Regions from separate parts of the Azorhizobium sp. AG788 genome, predicted to be linked through region 1. Evidence: riboswitches for the same ligand, from Rfam matches in the RefSeq annotation. Region 1 holds a riboswitch; each other region holds the start of a gene.
What was found. Region 1 has a riboswitch for thiamine pyrophosphate ahead of thiC (phosphomethylpyrimidine synthase ThiC). Riboswitches for the same ligand answer to the same signal wherever they lie in the genome.

Region 2: it holds a riboswitch for thiamine pyrophosphate, as region 1 does, so the genes downstream of both, thiO (glycine oxidase ThiO) here and thiC (phosphomethylpyrimidine synthase ThiC) in region 1, are expected to answer to the same signal.
Region 3: it holds a riboswitch for thiamine pyrophosphate, as region 1 does, so the genes downstream of both, thiD (bifunctional hydroxymethylpyrimidine kinase/phosphomethylpyrimidine kinase) here and thiC (phosphomethylpyrimidine synthase ThiC) in region 1, are expected to answer to the same signal.

The regions. Positions count from the first base shown of each region.
Region 1 is NZ_SOBM01000002.1:693,566-698,074, forward strand. Features, by position in the region: gene DFO45_RS07330 (class I SAM-dependent methyltransferase) at 1-1,063, shown strand, start outside; TPP riboswitch at 1,199-1,334, shown strand; gene thiC (phosphomethylpyrimidine synthase ThiC) at 1,428-3,269, shown strand; tRNA gene DFO45_RS07340 (tRNA-His) at 3,438-3,514, shown strand; gene DFO45_RS07345 (cupin domain-containing protein) at 3,598-3,906, opposite strand; gene DFO45_RS07350 (RidA family protein) at 4,081-4,425, opposite strand.
Region 2 is NZ_SOBM01000001.1:681,544-686,052, forward strand. Features, by position in the region: gene DFO45_RS03110 (NUDIX domain-containing protein) at 1-88, opposite strand, end outside; gene DFO45_RS03115 (glutathione S-transferase family protein) at 132-734, opposite strand; gene DFO45_RS03120 (MarR family transcriptional regulator) at 1,129-1,563, shown strand; TPP riboswitch at 1,689-1,788, shown strand; gene thiO (glycine oxidase ThiO) at 1,777-2,976, shown strand; gene thiS (sulfur carrier protein ThiS) at 3,055-3,261, shown strand; gene DFO45_RS03135 (thiazole synthase) at 3,320-4,120, shown strand; gene DFO45_RS03140 (siderophore-interacting protein) at 4,163-4,509, opposite strand, start outside.
Region 3 is NZ_SOBM01000004.1:468,479-472,987, reverse strand. Features, by position in the region: gene DFO45_RS12925 (PepSY domain-containing protein) at 1-176, shown strand, start outside; gene DFO45_RS12920 (helix-turn-helix domain-containing protein) at 231-854, opposite strand; gene thiD (bifunctional hydroxymethylpyrimidine kinase/phosphomethylpyrimidine kinase) at 936-1,760, opposite strand; TPP riboswitch at 1,800-1,905, opposite strand; gene DFO45_RS12910 (Lrp/AsnC ligand binding domain-containing protein) at 2,126-2,362, shown strand; gene DFO45_RS12905 (cation-translocating P-type ATPase) at 2,470-4,509, shown strand, end outside.

The sequences.
Region 1 (4,509 bases):
GCAGCGCCTCCTGCTGGAACATTCCCGCCTCGGCCGCGAGCGCAGCGATGTGCAGGTCATGAAGGGGCTTGAGTGGATCGAGCGCCTTCAGGCGGCGGGCTCCGGCGTACTCGGCAATGCCGCCCTGCTGGACCAGTTGCGCAAGGGCAGCGACAAGTCCGGCGCGCCCAACCGGGCCGTCTATCTCGCCCATGAATATCTCAATGCCAACTGGCACCCGCAGTATCACATGGACACGGCGGCGGAACTGGCCGAGGCCAAGCTCGGCTTCATCGGCTCGGCCTCGCTCATCGACAATTTCCCCGACCTCGCGCTCAAGCCGGAGCAGCGGCAGTTGTTGGAGGAGGTTCCGGCCGGGCCGCTGCGCGAGACGCTGAAGGACTATCTGGTGAGCCGGCCGTTCCGCCGCGATCTTTATGCCCGCGGCCCGCGCCGGATTGCGGACGGCCAGCGCGACGCCCATCTGCGCACCTTCGGCCTCGCCCTCACCATTCCGCCCCACGAGGCACGCACGGAGCTCGATGTTCCCGCTGGCAAGGCGCAGCTCCCTGACCGTTTCTACAAGCCGCTGTTTGCGGCGTTGGCGGAGCGGCCCCGCAGTCTCGACGATCTGGTGGCCCTGCCGGAACTGAAGGACCAGCCGGGCGCACCATCCATGGTGGAGATCGCCGGCGTGCTGGTCGGCTCCGGGCAGGCCATCGCCATTCCCCCGCAGCAGCTTCCGCGCAACGACGCGGCGGTGCGCCTCAACCGCCTGCTGGCGCAGGAAGTGGCCGAGCAGCGGGCAGCGACCGCCGCCATCGCCACGCCGCTCACGGGCTCCGGTCTCAACCTCACCACCATGGAGGGGGCGGTGTTCCACGCCCTCGCCACGGGCATCACGCCGGAGCATGGCGCGCTCACCGACACCATCGTGAACCGCCTCGCCGCCAGCGGTACGCCGCTCGCCCGTGACGGCAACGTGATCACCAGCCCCGAAGGTCAGAGGGAGATCGTGGGAGAAAGCGCGGACTGGTGCCTGCGCATCCGCGTGCCCCTGTGGGAGGCCCTTGGCGCCCTCTGAGCCCCGCCCAACCCGGTATCAACACAGGTCCGCACCAGTCCTCCGACGCCGTGCGCTTCCGAAATTGCAAGGGCTTGCGGTGTAACGCGTGTTGCACCGCAAGATTGACACCCGGCACGCGGCCTCCCAGACTGGTCTTATTCCAAGGGGGGCCCCGCGAGGGGGCTGAGATATCGTCTTCCGGTCCGGCCGTAATGGTCCCCGGCGCCACGATGACCCTTCGAACCTGATCCGGGTCATGCCGGCGAAGGGATCGGAATCAGCCTGGCGCCACGTGCGGTCCCGTTGGGACGTTTCTCAGGCAAACCTGCTCCTGAAGCTCATCCCGGGTCTCATTTGAAGCGCGAGCTTGAAGGAGATCCGTATGCTCGACGAAGCCTCCACCTCAGCCCTCAAGGTGACGACGGGGCCCCTTCCCCATTCCCGCAAGGTCTTCATTCCGGCCGAGAATCCGGCTGTGAAAGTCGCCATGCGCGAGATCGGCCTGTCCGATCCAAGCGAGCGGCCGGTGCGCGTCTATGACACCTCCGGCCCCTATACGGACCCCGACGCCATCATCGATCTCACCAAGGGCCTGCCCGAACTGCGCCGCCAGTGGGTGCTTGATCGCGGCGACGTCGAAGAGGTGGAAGGTCGTGCCCAGAAGCCGGAGGACGACGGCCTGAAGCCCGGCCAGGTGAGCCACCTGCCCGCCTTCGACCGCACCGGCCGCAAGCCGCTGCGCGCGAAGGCCGGCAGGCGCCCGACCCAGATGGCTTACGCCAAGGCCGGCATCGTGACGCCGGAAATGGAATATGTGGCGGCGCGTGAGAATCTCGCCCGCGCCAATGGCGGCGCCCACCCCAAGCACCAGGCCATGGGCCTTGGCGCGGCGATTCCCGCCGACATCACGGGCGAGTTCGTGCGGCAGGAAGTGGCGCGCGGGCGGGCCATCATCCCGTCCAACATCAACCATCTCGAGACCGAGCCCATGGCCATCGGTCGCAACTTCCTCGTGAAGATCAACGCCAACATCGGCAATTCGGCGGTGACCTCGGGCGTTGCGGAAGAGGTGGACAAGCTGGTGTGGGCCATCCGCTGGGGGGGCGACACGGTGATGGACCTCTCCACCGGCAAGAACATCCACACCATACGCGAATGGATCATCCGCAACGCGCCGGTGCCGATCGGCACGGTGCCGATCTATCAGGCGCTGGAGAAGGTCAACGGCGTGGTTGAGGACCTCAACTGGGAGATCTTCCGCGACACGGTGATCGAGCAGGCCGAGCAGGGCGTGGACTACATCACCGTCCACGCGGGCGTGCGCCTCCCCTATATCCCGCTCACCGCAAACCGCGTCACAGGCATCGTCTCGCGCGGCGGCTCGATCATGGCCAAGTGGTGCCTCGCCCACCACAAGGAGAGCTTCCTCTACGAGCATTTCGAGGAGCTGTGCGAGATCCTCGCCCAGTATGACGTCGCCTTCTCGCTGGGCGATGGCCTGCGCCCCGGCTCGATTGCCGACGCCAATGACACCGCCCAGTTCGCCGAGCTGGAGACGCTGGGTGAACTCACCGAGATCGCCTGGAAGCACGACGTGCAGGTGATGATCGAGGGGCCGGGCCACGTGCCCATGCACCTCATCCGCGAGAATGTGGAGAAGCAGCTCAAGCTCTGCCACGAGGCGCCCTTCTATACGCTTGGCCCGCTCGTGACCGACATCTCCCCCGGCTACGATCACATTTCCTCGGCCATCGGCGCGGCGATGATCGGCTGGTTCGGCACCGCCATGCTCTGCTACGTGACACCGAAGGAGCATCTCGGCCTTCCGGATCGCGACGACGTGAAGGCCGGCGTGATCTCCTACAAGATCGCCGCCCATGCGGCCGACCTTGCCAAGGGCCATCCCGCCGCGCGCATCCGGGACGATGCACTGTCTCGTGCGCGCTTCTCCTTCCGCTGGCGCGACCAGTTCGCGCTCTCCCTCGATCCGGAGACGGCGGAGGCCTATCACGACGAGACCCTGCCGGCGGAAGGCGCGAAGGTGGCGCACTTCTGCTCCATGTGCGGGCCGAAATTCTGCTCCATGAAGATCAGCCAGGAGCTGAAGATCGAGGCCGGCGACATCGCCCAGAGCGGCATGGCTGAGATGGCCGAGAAGTTCCGCGCAAGCGGCGGCGAGATCTACCAGCCCGCCCCGGAGGTGGCTGCGCCGCCCTCCGCCTGACGACATGCGCCGCGCCATGGCCCCCATGGCGCGGCGTTTCTTTTGGGGCGCACAAGGGTGTGGATGACCGGACCGAAGGTTCGCAGAAAGACCCCGGAGCCCCCTTGCAATGCGCAAAACCGCAAAGTAGGTTCCGCGCCTACTTCGACGCGACGCGCGAAGGGTCTTGCAGCTGTAGCTCAGTTGGTTAGAGCGCCGGTCTGTGGAACCGGAGGTCGGTGGTTCGAGCCCACCCAGCTGTACCATTCAATCCACGACAATCTGACTGCGCCGGACGACGGCGCGCCAAGGAATCGACCGCCCCGCGGACGAGGCGGCCGGTCGGCGATCAGAGCGCCTCGGGCTTCTTGATCTCGATCTCGACGAAGGCGATCGGGTGCGGCGAGCCGTTCATCACGTCGTGGGTGATGCCTTCCTTGCGACCATAGGACTGGCCAGCCTTCAACGGATTGTCGATGACGTCCGTGCCGTTGTGGACGCGCAGGATGCCGTCCGTGAGCATCACCACGAAATAGGGCCAGTCGTGCCGGTGCCAACCGGTGACGGCGCCAGGCGCGAAATCCCAGCGGGTGATGCGGATGGCATCGTCATCCTGCTGGACGGTGGGGACGGCGGGAATGGTGCAAGCAAAGGCCACGAAACGCACTCCGGAAGACAGAAGGTGGCGCCCGATTCTCTTTTGTGCGGGCGCGGTCTGTAGTTTCCGGCAAATGCGAGGGCCTGCCAATGGCTCAAGCGCGGCTTTGAACCCGGCGAGGGATCAGGCCCTCGCCGGGATACCGATCAGGACTAGCCGATCAGGACACGCCGATCAGGGCTTGGCCGCGACGACGATGATCTCGACCTTGAACTGCGGAGCGGCCAGCTTGCCTTCGCTGGTGGCGCGGGCCGGCGGATTGTCCTTGTCCACCCACTGGTCCCACACGCTGTTCATCTCGGCGAAGTCCTTGATGTCCGCGAGCCAGATGGTGGCGGAGAGGATGTTCGCCTTGCTGCTACCGGCGCGCTCCAGAAGAGCGTCGATGGAGGCCAGAACCTTCTTGGTCTGGGTGGCCACGTCCGGGCCCTCTTCCACCTGGCCGGCGAGATAGATGGTGTTGCCGTGGATCACGGCCTCGCTCATGCGCGGGCCCTTGTCGAGGCGGACGATGCTCATAATCGCTTTCCTGCTGATGGCCCGCGATCGGCGCGGGCGGACGGAGGCGCGGCCGAGGCCGCACGGCGCATATAGCATCCCCCG
Region 2 (4,509 bases), on a different contig from region 1:
TGGCGATGGCCCGCACGCCCAGCGTCATGCCATGACGCAGGCGGCGGACGAACGGGGCGATGGGAAGCAGGGAGCGGAGCAGCCACATGCCGGACATTTGCCCGCGTGGCGGCACGCGGCGCAAGGCGTCCTCAGGCGTATTCCGCCTCGATGGCGCGGGCGCGGACGAAGGCCGGGCGTTCGGCGCAGCGCGCGAGATAGGCGGTGAAGGAGGGGCGCGGCTCCAGCATCTTGAAGACCTGGATGAAATAGCCGAGGTCCGTGGCGAGCAGCGTGTCGGCGGCCGTGAACCGCTCGCCCACCAGGAAGGGATGGGTGCTGAGGCGGGCGTCCAGCACCGACATAACCTTCTCGAAGCTGCCCCAGCCGGCGGCGCTGGTGGGCAGTTCCACACCCTTCATCTTCTGCACCAGTGCCGGCTCCACGCAGGAGGCGACGAAGATCATCCAGTGCAGGAAGGGGCCGCGCTCGGGATCGCCCAGCGGCGGGGAAAGGCCGGCCTCGGGAAAACGGTCGGCCACGTAGAGCGCGATGGCGCCGCTCTCGGCGATGGGGATGCCACGATCCACCAGCGCGGGCACCTTGCCCATGGGATTGGCGGCGAGCAACTCGGCATCATCGATGCCGTCGCCGCCATTCAGGTCCACGCGGACCAGTTCATAGGGAGCGCCCGTCTCCTCCAGCAGCCAGAGTGTGCGGAAGGCGCGGGTTCTGGGCGACCAGAAGAGTTTCACGGCGGCGCTCCCTCAAGGTCATGTCTCAGGAGAAGAACATGACCGGCACGTCGTCGCACGTCGAGTGGGGCGCGCGGCAATCCACACCGGCATCCCGGCCGCGGCACAGGCAGCCGGCCGGCACCGCGTCCGTCGGGGGCACGGCGCTTTCGACTTCAGGTTCGGGGGAGGGAGGCCGCTGGCCATCCCGGATCTGCGGGTGAGGCGTCATGGGCAATCTCCACGGCACGCGGCCGCGTCTGTCTGGGTGGGGCGTCTGCCCCTGCATGCCAAATTAATTGCACACCAGCTAATTTGGAGCAATGCAGAATCGCGGCCCCTGCCATGAAATGATTGTGTGCAACACAATTGCGTCGCGTGATATAAACAGCCGTTCACAGAGACGGCCCTTGCCATGTCCACCTTCTGCCTCGACGACCTGCTGTGCTTCGCCGTCTATTCCGCCGAACACGCCTTCACGCGCGCCTACCGCCCGCTGCTGAAGGCGCTGGATGTGACCTATCCGCAGTATCTGCTGCTGGTGCTGCTCTGGAACAAGGACGGCCAGAGCGTGAAGGAACTGGGCGAGCAGCTGCATCTGGATTCCGGCACGCTGACGCCGCTGCTCAAGCGCCTGGAGGGCGCGGGCTTCGTGCGCCGCGCCCGGAATGCGGCTGACGAGCGGGTGGTGAACATCACGCTCACGCCCGAGGGGCGGGCTTTGCAAGCCAAGGCGCAGGAGGTCGTCCAGTCCATGGGCGAGGCCATCGGCCTGTGCGCCGAGGACCGGGAAAGCCTGCGCGTCCAGCTCACGGAATTGCGCGATCGCCTGAACGCCGCCGTCGAATAGGCGGCGACGCCGCCTGCGGTCGGCCCGCCGCATTGCGACGGCGGGCGAAACGTGGCACTGCCTCCCCCGCGCCGAGATGGCGCAATGGTTTTCCTTGCCGCCGAAGCATCGTGCGGCGATAATGACTTGACGGCCTGGGGTGCCGCGCGTCACGCGCGGCTGAGATCACACCCATCGAACCTGTCTGGGTCATGCCAGCGTAGGGAGGAGCCGATGAGCGAGAGCTTGTCGCATCACGATTCCGCATCTTCGTCCGCCCATTCCGCGCGCGCATCCGGTGCGCGGCCGCGCGTCGCCATCGTCGGCGGCGGCGTCATGGGCCTGTCCATCGCCTGGCGGCTCGCGGAAGCCGGCTGCACGGTGGAGATCTTCGAGCAGGGCCGCACGGGCCTTGGCGCCAGCCATGCGGCGGCCGGCATGCTTGCCGCCTGCGCCGAGGCGGAACCCGGCGAGGAGGGGCTTCTGGCCCTCAATCGCGAGAGCCAGCGCCTGTGGCCCTCCTTTGCCGCCGATCTGGAGGCCGCCTCCGGCATGGCGGTGGACCTGCGCACGGACGGCACCATCGTTCTCGCCCTCAATGCGGACGATGCGGCCAAGCTCCGCCACCTCATCACCTTCCAGCAGGGCCTCGGCCTGCCGGTGGAGTGGCTGAACGGAGCGGAGGTGCGCCGGCGCGAGCCCCATCTCGCCACCAAGCTCGCAGGCGCCGTGTGGTGCCCCGAGGACCATCAGGTGGACAATCGCAAGGTGGCGGCCGCCTTGCGCGTCGCGGCGCTGAAGGCCGGCGCGACGCTGCATGAGGACATGCCCGTCGAGCGCGTGGAGGTCGTGGACGGTCGCGCCCGTGCCGTCATCGCGAAGGGCGAGCGCTTCGCGGCGGATATCGTGGTTCTGGCCGCAGGCGCATGGTCGCGCGGCGTTGCCATCACCCCCGCGACACCGCTGCCGGTGCGGCCGGTGAAGGGGCAGATGCTGGCGCTCGCCATGGACCCGGCCGCGCCCATCCTGAGCCATGTGGTGTGGGCGCCGGGCACGTATCTCGTGCCGCGCAAGGACGGGCGGCTCATCGTCGGGGCGACGGTGGAGGAGCGCGGCTTCAATGCCGATCTCACCGCCGGCGGGCAGCTGGCGCTGCTCACCCATGCCTGGCGGGCGCTGCCCACCATCGAGGAACTGCCGATCCTCGAGCAATGGGTCGGCTTCCGCCCCGGCAGCCGGGACGACGCGCCCATTCTCGGCCGCAGCGCCGAGGTGGAGGGGTTGGTGTTCGCCACCGGCCATCACCGCAACGGCATCCTGCTGCTGCCGGTGACGGCGGAGGCGATCTCGCGCCTCATCCTCGAGGGTGAGACCGACCCGGTGATCGCGCCCTTCGTGGCCGAGCGCTTCCTGCCGCGCGCGGCAGCGGAATGAACCCGGCCGCGTGACGAACGAAAACGTCCGTGGCAGCGTTGGACCTGAAAGCACAGACATAAGGCGAGAGGCGAGGACGTGAAGCAACTGCGCGTGAACGGCAAGGATGAGCAGATGGCGGTGGAGACGGTGGCCGATCTCCTCGGCGCCGTGGGGCTCGATGCCACCCGCAAGGGCATTGCGGTGGCCGTGAACGGCGCCGTCGTCTCCCGCCGCGCCTGGGAGGCCACCGTGCTCGCCTCGGGCGATGCTGTGGAGATCATCCACGCCAAGCAGGGTGGCTGATTAAAACGCTGCCGCCAGAAATTTGAGCGCCGGATCAGCCGGCCGGAAAGAGACCGACATGAACGTGAACGTTCCCGTCCCGAGCACGCTGGCCGATCCGCTGGTGATCGCCGGCCGTACCTTTTCCTCGCGCCTGTTCCTCGGCACGGCGGGCTATCCCAACCAGAAGATGTTTCTCGATGCGCTGGAGGCCTCCGGTTCGGAAATGGCCACCGCCTCCATCCGCCGCATGAGCCTTGAGGGCTATGAGGAGAGCCTTGCGGACCTTCTTACCGGCCGCGTGCATATCCTGCCCAACACCGCCGGCTGCCAGACCGCCAAGGACGCCATCCTCACCGCCGAACTGGCGCGCGAGGCGCTGGAGACGGACTGGGTGAAGCTGGAGGTGATCGGCGACCGCGAGCTGCTCTATCCCAACGTGGAAGAGCTGCTGAAGGCCACCGAGGAACTGGTGAACCGGGGCTTCGTGGTGCTGCCCTATTGCAATGACGATCCTGTCACCTGCCAGAAGCTGGCGGATCTCGGCGCCGCCACCGTGATGCCGCTCGGTTCCATGATCGGCACCGGCCTTGGCATTGCCAATCCGCACATGATCGAGCTGATCTGCGCCCGCTCGCCGGTGCCCGTCGTGCTGGATGCCGGCATCGGTACGGCCTCCGATGCCGCGCAGGCGATGGAGCTCGGCTGTGCTGCGGTACTGCTCAATACGGCGGTGTCCAAGGCCCACGATCCGGTGCGCATGGCCCGCGCCTTCCGCTACGCGGTGGAAGGCGGGCGTCTGGCGCGCCTCGCCGGCCGCATCCCGAAGAAGCTGCACGCGGAAGCCTCCAGCCCCGAATTCGGCCTGGTCGGCAGCTGATCTCAGCCATCTGCCGGGTCCCGAGGGACCCGGCATCGCGTTTCAGTCCTCGAACTTCTCTGTGGCGTCGGCGGTGCCGTGCACCCAATAGCCCGATGCCCGCAACCAGCCGGGCGGCACCTGCCGCTCGCCGAGCAGATGCGCGCGGATGGCCCGTGTGACCGAGGCTTCGGCGGCGAGCCAGACGAACGTGCCGGCCGGGATGTCGATGCCCTTGAGATGGTCGAGCAGAGGCCGGACCTCCCGCGGATCGCGCCGGTGGACCCAGAGGGCGGTGAGGCGGGCCTCGGTTTCAAACCGCTGCTCGTCCTCGGGTCCGGGCACCGCCACGAGGCTCGTGACGGGCGTGCCGGGGGCGAATTCCTCGATCCGGCGGCCGATGGAGGGCA
Region 3 (4,509 bases), on a different contig from region 1:
TGAAGCGCGAGGCCGACCGCGTGAAGGCGTGGGTCGCCGAGGGCGCGGCCATCTACGTCTGCGGGAGCCTCAAGGGGATGGCGCCGGCGGTGCATCAGGCGCTGACCGACATCCTCGGGGCCGATGCGCTGGAAGCCATCGCGCAGGACGGCCGTTACCGGCGGGACGTGTACTGATCCGAATGGACCCGGAAGAACGCGATGGCGGCGCCCGCGCCGCCATCGGGCCGCTCAGTCGAGCACGGCAGCCTTGAGCAGGCAGACCATCAGCGCATGCGCCGGCACACTGCCGACATTGCGGATGACGTGCTGGCGGTCGCAGCGATAGCGCAGCGTCTCACCGGCTTTGGCGGTCTCGATGACGCCGCCCACTTCCACCTCAAGCTCGCCCTCCAGCACGGAGAGGCACTCGATGGACCCGAGCTGATGCCCCTCGGAATCGAGGACGCCGCCGGGCTCAGCGTGGAAGTCGTAATATTGCAGCCACTCCACCGTCTTGATCCAGCCGATGATGGCGAGGCGGCACAGGCCGTCCTCCGACTGGAGCATGGGCGTGTCGGCGCGGGTCAGCTTCTCGACGAAGGGCGCCTCGTCGGAGGAGGCCAGCACCCGCTCCACCGTCACATCCAGCGCCTGCGACAGGCGCCAGACCGTGGCGAGCGTCGGATTGGTCTCGTTGCGCTCGATCTGGCTGATGATGGACTTGGCCACGCCCGACTGTTCGGCGAGGTCCGACAGCGAGAGATTATAGGCCTTCCGCAGCCGCTGGATGGTCTTGCCAAGCTGGCCCGTGATCGCATGGGCGCCCGGTTCCAATCCGCTGCCCCGCTCCGGGGGTTTCTCGCGCTGCGCCATGACGCTCCCTTTTACCGAACACTCGTCCGTTTCCTCGGACGATAGCGGCAAGGAGCGGCACGGAGCAAGCAAAAGCGGCCCTTAGAGCCCCGCCTGCCCCCACAGGGCATGGAAGTGGTGGACGGGACCATGCCCCTGCCCCACCTCCAGTTGATCGGCGGCGGCAATGGCACCGGTGATATAGGTCTTGGCCGCCCGCACGGCCTCGGCGAGCGTCAGCCCGCGCGCGAGGCCCGACGCAATGGCCGAGGAGAGGGTGCAGCCGGTGCCATGGGTGTTGCGCGTGGCGTGGCGCGGCGCCGGCAGGCGCAGAACGGCGTCGCGCGTCACCAGAAGATCGACGCTTTCCGCGCCCTCGCCATGCCCGCCCTTCATGAGCACCGCCTTGGCGCCCAGTGCCAGCAGAGCCTCGCCCTGCGTCCGCATGGCGGCCTCGTCCGCTGCGACCGGCGCGTTCAGCAGAGCGGCCGCTTCCGGCAGATTGGGGGTCACCACGTCGGCGAGCGGTAGCAGGCGCGTCTTGAGGGTGGCGATGGCCGCGTCTTCCAGCAGGCGGGCACCGGAGGCGGCGACCATGACCGGATCCAGCACGATGTTGCGCGCCCCGAGCCGTTCAAGCGCATCCGCCACCGCCGCGATGGTGGCGGGGCGCGAGAGCATGCCGATCTTCACCGCCGCGACCTTGAGGTCGGAGAAGACGGCGTCCATCTGGGCGGTGATGAAATCGGGCGGCGCGTCGTGGATGGCGGTGACGCCGAGCGTATTCTGCGCGGTCAGGGCGGTGATGACGCTCGCCCCGTAGACGCCGAGGGCGGAGAAGGTCTTGAGGTCCGCCTGGATGCCGGCGCCGCCGCTGGAATCCGAGCCGGCGATGGTTACGGCGATGGGGGGAGACTTCTGGCTCATCTGGCGCCTCGCTTCCACGGACGGGGAGCGCGGACGCAAGCGCGCCGCAGTCTCGGTTCCCTCCGCCGGCATGATCCGGATCAGGTTCGCGGGTTGGCGTTGGCCTCTCAGCCGCCCGTGACGGACGGCACCCCGACGAGATGGAAGAAGATGTAGCTGCCGCCTCCCGCCGCTTCAAGGTGGGAGGCGGCGGCTGTCCCTTGTCAGGGGCGAGGCTTTTGTCCAACGTGTGCCGGCGCCGGACGGAGCCCGCTGGCGCGCGGGGCTTTCCGCCGTCAGGCGAATCGCGGCAAGGCTCCCGCCCATGGCCGGCTGCATTTTCTTCACGCGCGCCGCTTCGCCTGAAATGCCCTGAGGAGTTCGCGGTGACCCCCTTCTTCGTTCAGATCAAGTGCCAGCTCGGCAAGTCCTATGAAGTGGCGAACGCCCTCGCCGATGCCGAGATCGCCTCGGAGATCTATTCCACCGCCGGGGATTTTGACCTGCTGGTGAAGTTCTACGTGCCCGACGCCACCGACATCGGGCACTTCGTGAACGAGAAGGTGCAGAAGCTGCCGGGCATCCAGGACACCCGCACCATCATCACCTTCAAGGCGTTCTGAGCAGCCGATCCGCCTTCCGACGCAGCGTCATCATGCGTTGCGTCGGATCAAGGCACCCGGTGCGCCCGAGGGCAAGGGTGACGGTGCCGAGACCAGACAGGTCCCCGATGCCGCTCGCCACCCGTTCTCCCGCTGCCTCCGTGCCGCAGCCTCCCCCCGCGGCCACTCCGCCGACCGGACTGTCCGCCGAGGAGGCGCGCCAGCGTCTCGTGCGCCACGGGCCGAATGCGCTCCAGCGGAGCCGGACGCGTTCCTTCGCCGTTATCATCGGCGGAACCCTGCGCGAGCCGCTCTTCCTGCTGCTGCTGCTCGCCGCGGGGCTTTATCTCCTCCTCGGCGACATCGGCGAGGGCCTGCTTCTCAGCGCCGGTGCGCTGGTCTCCATCGGCCTCGTGGTCCTCCAGGAAGCCCGCAGCGAACGCGCCCTCGCTGCGCTCCGGGCGCTGGCCGAGCCGGTGGCACGCGTCCTCCGCGACGGCGACCACCTGCGGATCCCGGCCCGCGAGATCGTGCCCGGAGACCTTCTGCTGATCGGCGAAGGCGACCGCGTACCGGCTGACGGGGCCGTGGTGGCTGGCGATGCCCTCACCGTGGACGAATCCGCCCTCACGGGGGAATCCGTGCCCGTCATGAAGCGTGTCGCCGCGGACGGCATGGCCGAGGCGCTCAGCCGCGCGCCGGGCGGCGAGGACAGTTGCGCCATCTTCGCCGGCACCCTCAACGTCCGCGGACAGGGCGTGGTGCAGGTGGTGCGCACCGGAGCCGACACCCGTCTCGGGCGCATCGGTGCCTCCCTCGCCACCATCGAGACCGCAGCCACGCCGCTCCAGCAGACCATGAGCCGCCTCATCGGCAAGCTCGGCCTCCTCGCCATCGGCTTCTGTGGTCTCGTCACGCTGGTCTACGGCCTGCTGCGGCACGACTGGATCGAGGGTGCGCTTGCCGGGATCACGCTCTCCATCGCGCTGGTTCCCGAGGAATTCCCGATGGTGCTCGCCATCTTCCTCGCGCTCGGGGCCTTCCGGCTGGCCCGGCAGAAGGTGCTGGTGCGGCGGAGCGCGGTCATCGAGACGCTGGGGGCCGCAACCATCCTGTGCACCGACAAGACCGGGACGCTGACGGAGAACCGCATGGCGCTCGTCGCGGCGCAGGTCGCCGGGCGAACGGTCCCGGTCGCGCCCGCAGGCCCGCCTGCCGGCGCGGCGGGCGATCTGCTGCGCCTTGCACGCCTTGCCAGCGCCCCCCAGCCCGTCGATCCCATGGACCGCGCCGTGCATGCGGCGGTTCCGGCGCCGGAAGACGAGACGCTGGCGCTCCTGTCCACCTTTCCCTTGCAGCCTGACCGTCTCGCTTTCCTCCAGCTCTGGCATCTGCCGGACGGGCTCCTGTTCGCCGCCAAGGGCGCGCCGGAGGCGATCGCACATCTGTGCGGGCTCACCCCGGGCGAGCACGCCGATCTCGACCGCGACGTCTCCGGCCTGGCGGCGCAGGGGCTGCGGGTGCTGGCGGTGGCGAGCCGGGCGGCACAGGACGCTTCGGAGGCGCCCGAGGACCGGCCCTTCGCCTTTGGCGGCCTGATCGCCTTCGCGGATCCGGTGCGTCCGGATGTTCCCGGCGCCATTGCGGAGGCCCGCCGCGCCGGCATCTCGGTGGTGATGATCACCGGCGACTATCCTACAACCGCGCTCGCCATTGCCCGGCAGGCCGGGATCGAAAGCGAGGCAGGCGCCCTGACCGGCCCTGAACTTGCCGCGCTCCCGCAAGACGCCCTCCCGCAGCGGGTGCAGGGCGTGCACGTGTTCGCCCGCATCATGCCCGAACAGAAGCTCGCCATCATCGAAGCATTTAAGGCCGGTGGGGCGGTGGTGGCGATGACCGGAGACGGGGTCAACGATGCGCCCGCACTGGAGGCCGCCCATATCGGCATCGCCATGGGCCAGCGCGGCACCGATGTCGCGCGCGAGGCGGCGGACCTCGTGCTGCTGGACGATCGCTTCGTCTCGATCCTGTCCGGGATCCGGCTCGGGCGGCGCATCTTCGCCAACCTGCGCAAGGCGCTCACTTACGTAACCGCCATCCACATCCCTATCGCCGGCCTCGCACTGCTGCCGGTGCTGCTGGGGCTGCCGCCCCTGCTCTATCCGGTG